One region of the Bacillus sp. GM2 genome, then DNA from elsewhere that is predicted to be linked to it. Evidence: predicted binding sites of a transcription regulator. Region 1 holds the regulator's gene; the other holds the start of a gene.
The links. Region 1 encodes LexA, which represses DNA repair genes until DNA is damaged. Its sites were predicted from a motif close to CGAACATATGTTCG; they were not measured.
Positions count from the first base shown of each region.

Region 2: ACVC9U_RS13440 (YhjD family protein) is a predicted target of LexA. The motif match lies at 3,302-3,315, and genes of this name have one in related genera.

Region 1 covers NZ_JBRKSZ010000007.1:1,640,525-1,645,246, forward strand. Annotated here, with positions in the region: gene ACVC9U_RS09280 (YneB family resolvase-like protein) at 1-508, opposite strand, end outside; gene yneA (cell division suppressor protein YneA) at 527-838, opposite strand; gene lexA (transcriptional repressor LexA) at 990-1,613, shown strand; gene ACVC9U_RS09295 (NucA/NucB deoxyribonuclease domain-containing protein) at 1,816-2,244, opposite strand; gene ACVC9U_RS09300 (thymidylate synthase) at 2,563-3,402, opposite strand; gene ACVC9U_RS09305 (hypothetical protein) at 3,462-4,223, opposite strand; gene ACVC9U_RS09310 (prohibitin family protein) at 4,312-4,722, opposite strand, start outside.
Region 2 covers NZ_JBRKSZ010000007.1:2,441,189-2,445,910, forward strand. Annotated here, with positions in the region: gene ACVC9U_RS13425 (S8 family peptidase) at 77-1,852, shown strand; gene lepB (signal peptidase I) at 1,996-2,514, opposite strand; gene ACVC9U_RS13435 (TVP38/TMEM64 family protein) at 2,527-3,138, opposite strand; gene ACVC9U_RS13440 (YhjD family protein) at 3,346-3,711, shown strand; gene ACVC9U_RS13445 (competence protein ComK) at 3,705-4,283, opposite strand; gene ACVC9U_RS13450 (IDEAL domain-containing protein) at 4,556-4,722, shown strand, end outside.

The sequences.
Region 1 (4,722 bases):
GAGGCGCTTCGATCCTCTCTCTCCCGCCGCCTTCATTGCGGTGTTTCAGATTCCTCTCCGGGCGGTAGCCGTTTTCGACCGCCTTCTTCATTCCCCGCTTAATCTTCAGGTTATGTATTTTCCGCTGGTATTCTTCGACAATGCCGACAATCTCCAAAACCATCGAATCCGCTTCGGAAAGCTCAAGCTTTCCCCGGTGAGCCAGCGTGTAGATTTGAACGCCTTCTTTATATAAACAGTGAAGAAGGGCAATTTTGGCATTCCCTCTTCCAAGCCGCGTATCATCCTGTATTAAAACCGCGTCAATGTCTGATGTTTTGATTTCCTCGAGCAGATCGAAGACGCCGTCGCGGTCCATCTCATATCCGCTCGCCTGCTCGGAGATGACATTCACGACGTTCATTCCGTGCTCAGCGGCAAGCGACTGCAGCTCTTCAGCCTGCCGTTTTAATGAGGTTTCCTGCTGCTCCTTCGCAGTGCTTACCCTGGTGTAAATAATCGCATTCATGGAAATCCCCTCAATCTTTTATTCTACAACTGCAAGCTGATATTGATCGGAGTGCTGTTTGGCTACCGGCAGGACCAAAACATCGCCCGGTTTAATGACGGAGGTCGGCAGATTGTTTTTATCGGCGACCCATTCGATGAATTTTTGTTTGTCAGCGGGTTTTCCGCCTTTGATCCGGTCGGCCAGCTCCCACAATGTATCGCCTTCCTGCACTTCTATTTTAACATATTGCTTTCTTTCTTCGATTTTACCGGCAAAAGACACAAACAGAATACAGCAGCTGATCACAGCAGTAAACAGACTGACAAAAATCAATGATTCTCTTTTCATATCCATCACCCCAGAATGTTTGTTCGGTTTTATGATTTCAGTATACATACGAACAAATGTTTCTGTCAATCGTTTTTTTCGAACCTATGTTTGTACTCAAAGGAAAAACATGCTATAATCTAGCTAAAATCGACGTTTTGAGGTGCAAAAAATGACGAAGCTATCAAAAAGACAACTTGATATTTTGCGTTTCATTAAAGAAGAAGTGAAACGCAAAGGCTATCCGCCTTCCGTCAGGGAGATCGGAGAAGCGGTCGGCCTGGCGTCAAGTTCAACGGTACACGGCCACTTGGCAAGGCTTGAAACGAAGGGATTGATCAGAAGGGATCCGACGAAGCCGAGAGCGATCGAAATTCTCGATACAGAGGAAGAAATTCACATTCCGAAAAACCAGGTTGTCAATGTCCCGGTCATCGGAAAGGTGACGGCCGGTACGCCGATTACCGCAGTCGAAAACATTGAGGAATACTTTCCGCTTCCTGACCGCCTGGCGCCGCCGGATGAGCATGTCTTTATGCTGGAGATCATGGGCGAAAGCATGATCGATGCCGGAATTCTTGATCAGGATTATGTGATAGTCAAACAGCAGAACACCGCAAACAACGGAGATATCGTCGTTGCGATGACCGAAGACGACGAAGCGACTGTTAAGCGGTTTTTCAAGGAAGAAACCCATATCCGCCTTCAGCCGGAAAACCCGACGATGGAACCGATCATCCTCCAGAATGTGACGATTCTCGGAAAAGTCATCGGCGTATTCCGCACTGTTCATTAAAAAACGGACTCATCAGCAAAACCGCCGGTCGGCGGTTTTTTTTTCGCACGAAAAAACAGGCTCACAACCATACGGCAATGAAGGATGTGAGCCTGAAACAGAGGGATTGATCATATGCTTACATTGCCATTATCCCCCAAAATGGTTTTCTTGTCAACAAAAATGTTTCCCGGAGGAAACATTTTTTTTCGTTGTCTCCCTTTTATTGAACGATAAACAAAATTCTCGTCCCGTCAGCGTAACCGCTCAGCCTGTTCCCGACCCAGGAACCGGCTCCGCGGTTATCCGATGAGCTGACATATCTGACCGACGCTCCTTTTCCCCCTTCTTCACACATGGCCATCGGCCATTCGTCACGGTCAAAGCCCGGCTTGGTCGGAATCCCCTTTAATGATTCCTGACGGCGCTTATCCGCCCCCGATCTTTCAATTGTGCAGACATCTGCATGGCCCGCTTTGATCGCGTCGCTTATATGAGCGCCGGTTTCAGGATAGCGCGATGCCGGAAAATACAATACGTCATCATACCTTGCAGCGCCTTCGGCATGCTGAGGAGAATATGCAGCCCCTCCCGAAAGCCCAAGCAGCACCAATGCGGAAAACAGCAGATGAACCGCCCATTTTTTGATCATGACAAAAACAACCTCCTCTTGTATATGCTGGTGTCACTAACAGATTAAGAGAGAATTGTTTTTGCTTTTCTGGCTCTTTGTGAAAAAGACGTTTAGATTGTGTAAATAAACGTTTATTCTTCTATGATCAAGTTAAATGCTCGGTCATAGCCGTGAATGAATTCATCGATAGCGAGCTTTTTTAAACTGCACGTGCTTTTGCGTCCGCTCTAAGCGTAAACACGGCTGCCGTCAGTAAACATGCGGCAGCCAGATACGCAAATTTCCTAGAAAATAATTCATTCACACAACAAAAAAACAGGCGGCAAATCCGCCTGTTCATACGGCAACTTCAAATGTCAGCTTGTCGCCGTGCTTATAGTCAATTAATTTAAAATCATCGATTGTAAAGTCATAAAAGTTTTTGATGTCCGGGTTGATCCACAGCTTCGGCGCTTCATACTGCTCGCGTTTCATCTGAATGTTTAAATTGTCGATGTGACGGGTATAGATGTGGCAGTCACCGATATTAAAGATGTATTCGCCCAGCTCATAACCGAGAACCTGAGCGATCATGCGCTGCAAGACGTTATATTGGAACACATTGAACGGGTTGCCAAGCGCCATGTCATTGCTTCTCGCTCTTACTTCCAAAGAAAGCTTTCCTTCCTTCACATACCATTGCGTCTCATAGACGCAGGGCGTCAAGGCCATGCCGTCCAAGTCATCGGGATTCCACAGCATAGTCAAATGCCTGCGTGAAGACGGGTTATGCTTTAACTGATGGAGCAAATAATCCACTTGATCGGCTTTCTGACCGTTAACCGTTCTGTTTTTCTTCCCTAATTGATAGCCGTAGGCTGCTCCGATTGTGCCGTCTTCAAGCCGCCATTGATCCCAAATATGAACCCCCATATCGTTCAGAACTTGAACATCATTGGATTTCATCTGCCAGATCCAAAGCAGCTCTTTGATGGCCGTTTTCCACGCCACCTTCTTCGTCGTCAAAATCGGCACTTCCGAATTGTCAAACCGCATTTTTTCGCTCATGATGCTCAACGTATGAGCCGGCGTTCCGTCTGAATCCCACTTCGTCCGGACCTGATATTCTTCATCGGAGATCCCTGATTCAATAATTTTTTGAATGATTGCATTGTATTGCTGGTCATAATGGCTCATCTTATCCTCTCCTCTTTCCACATGATATGTATAAAATGAGTTTTTTTCAAGGTTTAAGATCATGCGCGGGTTTGATAAATCTCCAACGCTTTCTTGATAACATTTTTATCGTATCCAGTGACATCATGGATTTTCTCAGTCCAGCCTTCGATTGTGTCCGGCTTCGTTTCTCTGTATAATCCTTTGCTCGTGCTAAGATAGATGTCCCAGCCGCTGAATTCCCAATGCGCGATTTCATGTTGAAACGGAACTCTGCATTCCAGTAATGGCACAGGCTTCAATGCCGCTTGCGAGTAGTCAGCCGCCTCCCATAAAACGGACATCTCAACAGGCTCTGTAGAGTAGACTTGAGTTGACACCTTTCCGTTCGGCCGATGGTAAAGGACCTTAACTCCGCCGGCTGTCGGCTTGACTTGAATTTGTGCTGCCGGGAAAAAACCGTCCAGCTTTTCACTGGTATAATCTTCACATTCGCAGTCGATCAGAATCGGCTGCAGCCATTGGTCTCCCAGATCACACAAAAAGCGCCGTCCTCTTTCATCAAGCGCGATGACTGCGGCATGCGCACGTTCTGTTTTGAACGAACGGCCGATCGGAAAAGCTTCCACTCCGTCTTTTGTAAACTCGTCCAGCAGCCAAATCGAAAGGTCAAAGCAATTGCCGGCAATGCCGTACTCATGGTGGTGTTCCTTCATCATCGATACGTTCCGCTGTTTCTGATCCCCTGCCTGATGATAAAACCATGCCTTTGTCAGCGTTTCCATCGGAAAAGCGTCGAATCTTCTCCACGTACGGAGAATGGCGTCCGGAGCAAACATCATCTTCCCTCCTGTCCAGAAGCGATTGTTAACACTATTATATACGGGCGCCCGAGACGAAAAAAATCCCTTAGCAAGGGATTTTTTCGTTTTATTTTCCTTTCTCATCGGTCGGAATCTGGATCAGGGAATTCGATCCTGTCGCTTTAGGCATTTTTCCGTCCCATTTTTGGATCCATTGATACTTGATCATTTCATCTGACATCGATTTTTTAATAATTTCGTTGTACTCGGCGATACCTTGGGCTTCGATCTTTTTCTTTTTCGCTTCCGCTTCGGCGATCTTCAGCTCTGTCTGCGTTCTTTCCAGTTCCTGCGAAGATTTCACGCGCGCGTCAATCGCTTCCTGGGTCGCTTTATCAGGCTTTGGCACACCGAGTGTTAAATCGTCAATGACAAAGCCGAGACCCTTCATATCATCTGCAAATGTTTTTTGGATTTCTGCGGCGGCATCAGATGATTTTTGTCCGTATGTATCAATGACGGAGTATTTGGAAATCGA
Region 2 (4,722 bases), 800 kb from region 1:
GGCTTTCTTTCTCTTTGAAAATTCAAAAACTCTCCGATATATATAGCGAATGCCGCTAAATAAGGAGGAGAGCCGGATGAAAAAGTTATGGAAAATCGCGGTGTCCGCTGCAATGTTCGTCGGTTTTTTCGCAAATTCACCCCGCATTCAAGCGGAAAGCAATAAGCAGGAAAACGAAGTCATTGTCATATATAAAAATGCCAGCGGAAAAGAAAACGTCATCGAACAAGCAGACACAATAGAACACGTTTACCGGCACATTCCCGCAGCCGCTGTCACTGCGGACGACAAAACTGTGCGGGAACTTGAACAAGATCCCGATGTCCTGTATGTCGAAGACAACCTCCCGGTAGCTGCTGCCGACAGCACCGCTCTAAAAGCTGTCTCCAGCAGTACAGCGCAAACCGCCTCCGCGTTTTCACAGTGGAACATCAAGCCGATTCAAGCCGCACTGGCTTGGAATAAAGGTTTGACCGGAAAACAGGTGAAAATTGCGGTTATTGACAGCGGGATTTCCCCCCATGAGGAGCTGTCGATCGCAGGCGGTGCATCGATGGTCGGCTATACCGCTTCATACCGTGATGATAACGGCCACGGAACACATGTTGCCGGAATCATCGGAGCAAAGCATAACGGACGGGGGATCGACGGCATCGCGCCCGGCGCGCAGCTGTATGCCGTAAAAGCGCTGGACCGGAATGGTACGGGGGATCTGAAAGGCATCTTACAAGGCATCGATTGGTCGATCCAGCACGGAATCGATATCATCAATATGAGCCTCGTCGTTTCAGGCGACAGTCAAGTGCTCCACGATGCAGTAGATAGAGCGTACAAAAGGGGAATGATTTTAGTCGGCGCGAGCGGAAATGCCGGAAACGGAAAATCCGTTTATTACCCGGCCGCCTACAGCAGCGTCATTGCCGTCTCGGCCACCAATGAAAAAAATAAGATCGCCTCATTTTCCAACACCGGCAGCGCCGTCGAGTTTGCCGCTCCCGGCACATCGATTATCAGTACATCTTCCGACCGCGGCTATGCAATCGGAAGCGGCACTTCACAGGCAACGCCGCACGTCGCCGGAATGTTTGCTCTTTTGAAACAGCTGTACCCAACCGCTTCAAATGCTGAGCTGCGCAAGAAAATGCAGATTTATACAAGCGACTTGGGCGCTCCCGGCCGTGATCATTTGTTCGGCTACGGATTAATCCGCTTCAAAGAGATCACACAGCCGTTGGAGAAAGCGCAAAAAGCAGTCGGACAAGCGGAAAAGACAAAGAAAAAAGCGGACATTCAAACCGCGCAAAAAGCGATCGAACCGCTGCCTGCAAACGCCGATAAAACCGCTTTGAAAAAGAGGCTTGATGCTGTTAAAGAGCAGCTTAAAAAGACAGCCGAAAGCAAAGTGAAACTCGCAGAGAAGCAAAAAAAGAAAACCAATGCCGACGCAGCCCAAAAAGCGGTCAATGAACTCGACAGCGGCACTTTCAAAACGAATTTGCAAAAACGGATCAACGCGGTCCGCTCAAGCCTCTTGAACACCGCAAAGCAGGCCGTTGCCAAAGCTGAAAAAGCGGCCACAGACTCAAACCTCGGCAAAGCGCAAAAAGCGATCAATGAGCTGCCTGCCGGAAAAGACAAATCAAATCTGCAAAAAAAGCTGAACACCGCGAAAAAGCAAGCCGCAGCAGCCTATAACAAAAAAGTGGCAGCGGCGAAAGCCAAAGTTAAAACGGCCGAACAAAAGAGAACAAAAAAAACAAAATCGGCAGCGCAATCAGCGGTCAGCAAGCTGAAAGCATCCGCCGAAAAAATGAAGCTGCAAAAACGAATCAATGCGATCAAACTGAAATAGCAAGAAAAAAAGCCCGGAATCCCGGGCTTTTCTTGCGAATACGTCTTTTTTGATCCTGTTCTGCAAATTGACATTTTCGGACACGACATCTGCGAAATCGTATTCCTTTCGGCCGGCCGCTTGCTTTCCGCCGCATTCTCCAATCACTTTTTATTAATTCTTTCTGTCACAATCCCGACGATGTCCCGGTCTGAAACAAAGCCGAAATGGCGGCTGTCAAAGCTGTGGATCCGGTTGTCCCCGAGGACGAAGTACTCGTTTTCAGGCACCTTTTCCTCTCCGGTCACTTCCTTCAGCGTAAAATCCCCTGTCAAGTCCCCTCCGGCAGTGACGGCCTTTAAATCGTCCAGATAAGGCTCTTTGATCTTTTCTTCGTTGATATACAGCTGATCATCTTCATACCGGAGGGTTTCGCCCGGAAGCCCGATCACCCTTTTAATGAATATATCTTTGTCAGGTCCTTTAAACAGCACGATGTCAAATCGGCTGATCGTTTTAAAGTGGTGGGCGAACCTGTTGATCAAAAGTTCGTTGCCCTCCTGAAAGGTCGGATTCATGCTGACGCCTTCTACTTTATATTCAATGAAAACGGCATTTTTGACCTGAATCCCGACGACGATGACAAGCAGCACCCCGGCTATGACCAAAAAACGCTTTTTCAATTCTGTGTCCCCCTAGTCTTTCTCTCTCTGGCTGAATCTCACGTTCAGACGATGTTCAACCCGTTTTCCGGCGTACCATAAGATCAGCATGACGATGATCACGGCAGCTGTCCGCAAAGGCTGGGTAAAAAGCGCCTTCAGATCATGGCCGACAAAGCTCACCATAAATATCATCACGAACTTGCCGCAAAGCACCGCCAGTGAAAAAGGCAGCAGGCTGACTCTCGAAAGTCCTGCCACAACATTTACCGCCGCCGAAGGCGTGAATGGAAAGCAAAGCAGGAGAAACAGCGGACCGAAGCCCCGTTTTTCCACCCAGATCATCAGTTTTTTTACGGATGGATGCCTGCGGATAAAACCGAGTGCTTTTTGCTGGCCGAAATGGCGGATAAAAAGAAAAACCGCTATAGAGCCTAAAGATGCCCCGATCCACGTCAACAAGAACCCCTGCCATAAACCGAACGAATTTACATTGGCGACAACAAACACGAGCAGGGGTAAAAACGGGAGCAGCGCTTCAATAAACGGCAGCAGTACGGCTACAAAAGGACCAAAAGCCCTGTAGCTCTGAAAAAACTCTGTTAAATTCTCTTCTGTAAAATAGCTGAATAATTGCTCCAACATTGATTCTCCTCAGGGCGGTTGTCTACTTCTATTCTACACTTTAAATCAAAAACTTTAAATCATCCGTCTCGGTGTTTTCTGTATTAGTCTGAAACAACTTGATCATTTTAGTCATTTTTTCCCGTTCTTGATTAAAAGACCGTCTTTCGTGTAAAATAAAAACAGAACAAACGTTCCTAATCAACAAAAGAAATGAGGAGAAAAGCCATGACAAGAATTCCCGCCGAAGCCAGGGATATGATTGAAAAGGCAATTTACCTCCCGATGACCATCAGCATATTAAACCGGGACATGAAAATCATCCAGCAGGGGCCGTTCAAGCTGAAAGACCCCTATCAGCGTCTGATCGAACAGGCGTTAAAGCTTGCCCAGCGCGATCTGTACGACGTAAAAAATGAACTGCGCCGGCGGAAAATCAAGGTGCATGAAGTGTCACGGGACGAAGCCTTTACGATGTATTCCTTTATATATGAGGGATACGAAGAAGAGCATAACTATTTTAATCCCCGCATCCGCAACCAGGTATCCAGGCTTCTTGAGCACTATTTATTCAAAGCCGCTCCCGATCAATAGCGCTTTTTCAGCTCCCTGAGGATGAATTCGTATATCAGCTGATTCCGGTCTTCCTTCGGATAGAGCATAAATTCCTGTTTCTTCTGCATGGCGTTTCCTTCAATCCGGTCGATAAATTTTGTTCTCAGCCATGCCGTTCGGTAAACCTGGTTTTCAAAAGATGTGATGGATACGGGCAGCTCCAGCGTTTCACCGTTGACAAACGTGACAAACGTGTTGTCATACTTTGCCGCGCAAAACTCGTGAACATGCGCATGGGAAAGCCACCCGCACTGAGGACGAGTTGAGGAAAATGTGGGAAAAAGAAAAATATTGTTTGAGTGATCCACCATGATCGGCGGTTTATGGGAAACTTTAATGACTTCATATGTGCCCGCTTTTCTCCCCGCATAGCTCGATCCGAAATAGCGGCAGCTTCTTTCGATGATCTGAAACGGCTTCATATTGACGCGGAAAGTCCTGTCGGTCTCGAGTATTTTTGAGGCGGGTTTCTCCCCCTCTCCCAGAGGCAGGACAGCCATTGTCGAACTGTTTACTTCATACGTATCTTTTGTCATATCCTCTGTGCTCATCATGATCCTCCTAATCGTTAGTAAATTTATACTATTAATCTAACATTATCCTTTACAAAACGACAGGATTTTTTCCAATTAATTTGAAAATATGTTTTTGAAATTCCATTTTTATGTTTTGTTCGATTAAATCCGTGTTTCTTTGTCCAAATATACAAACTTTTATTCTCATAAACACGCATCTCCGAATAATTATCTAAAAATTATAAATACTTATTGATTTTTTGTTACGTAATCCATATACTATAAAAAAGGCATCAGGGGGAATCTTTATGAAAGAGAAAAAGTCGTACGCTGAGCTCATGAAGTCCCGCAATACCCAAAAGGTGAAAGAACTTGATGTAACCATCACGGATATCTACATTCAAATGGTCCTTGATGAATCGCTTTTTAAACGGCGTTTGCACACGCTGAACAAGAAGATTAATGAAGCGTTAGA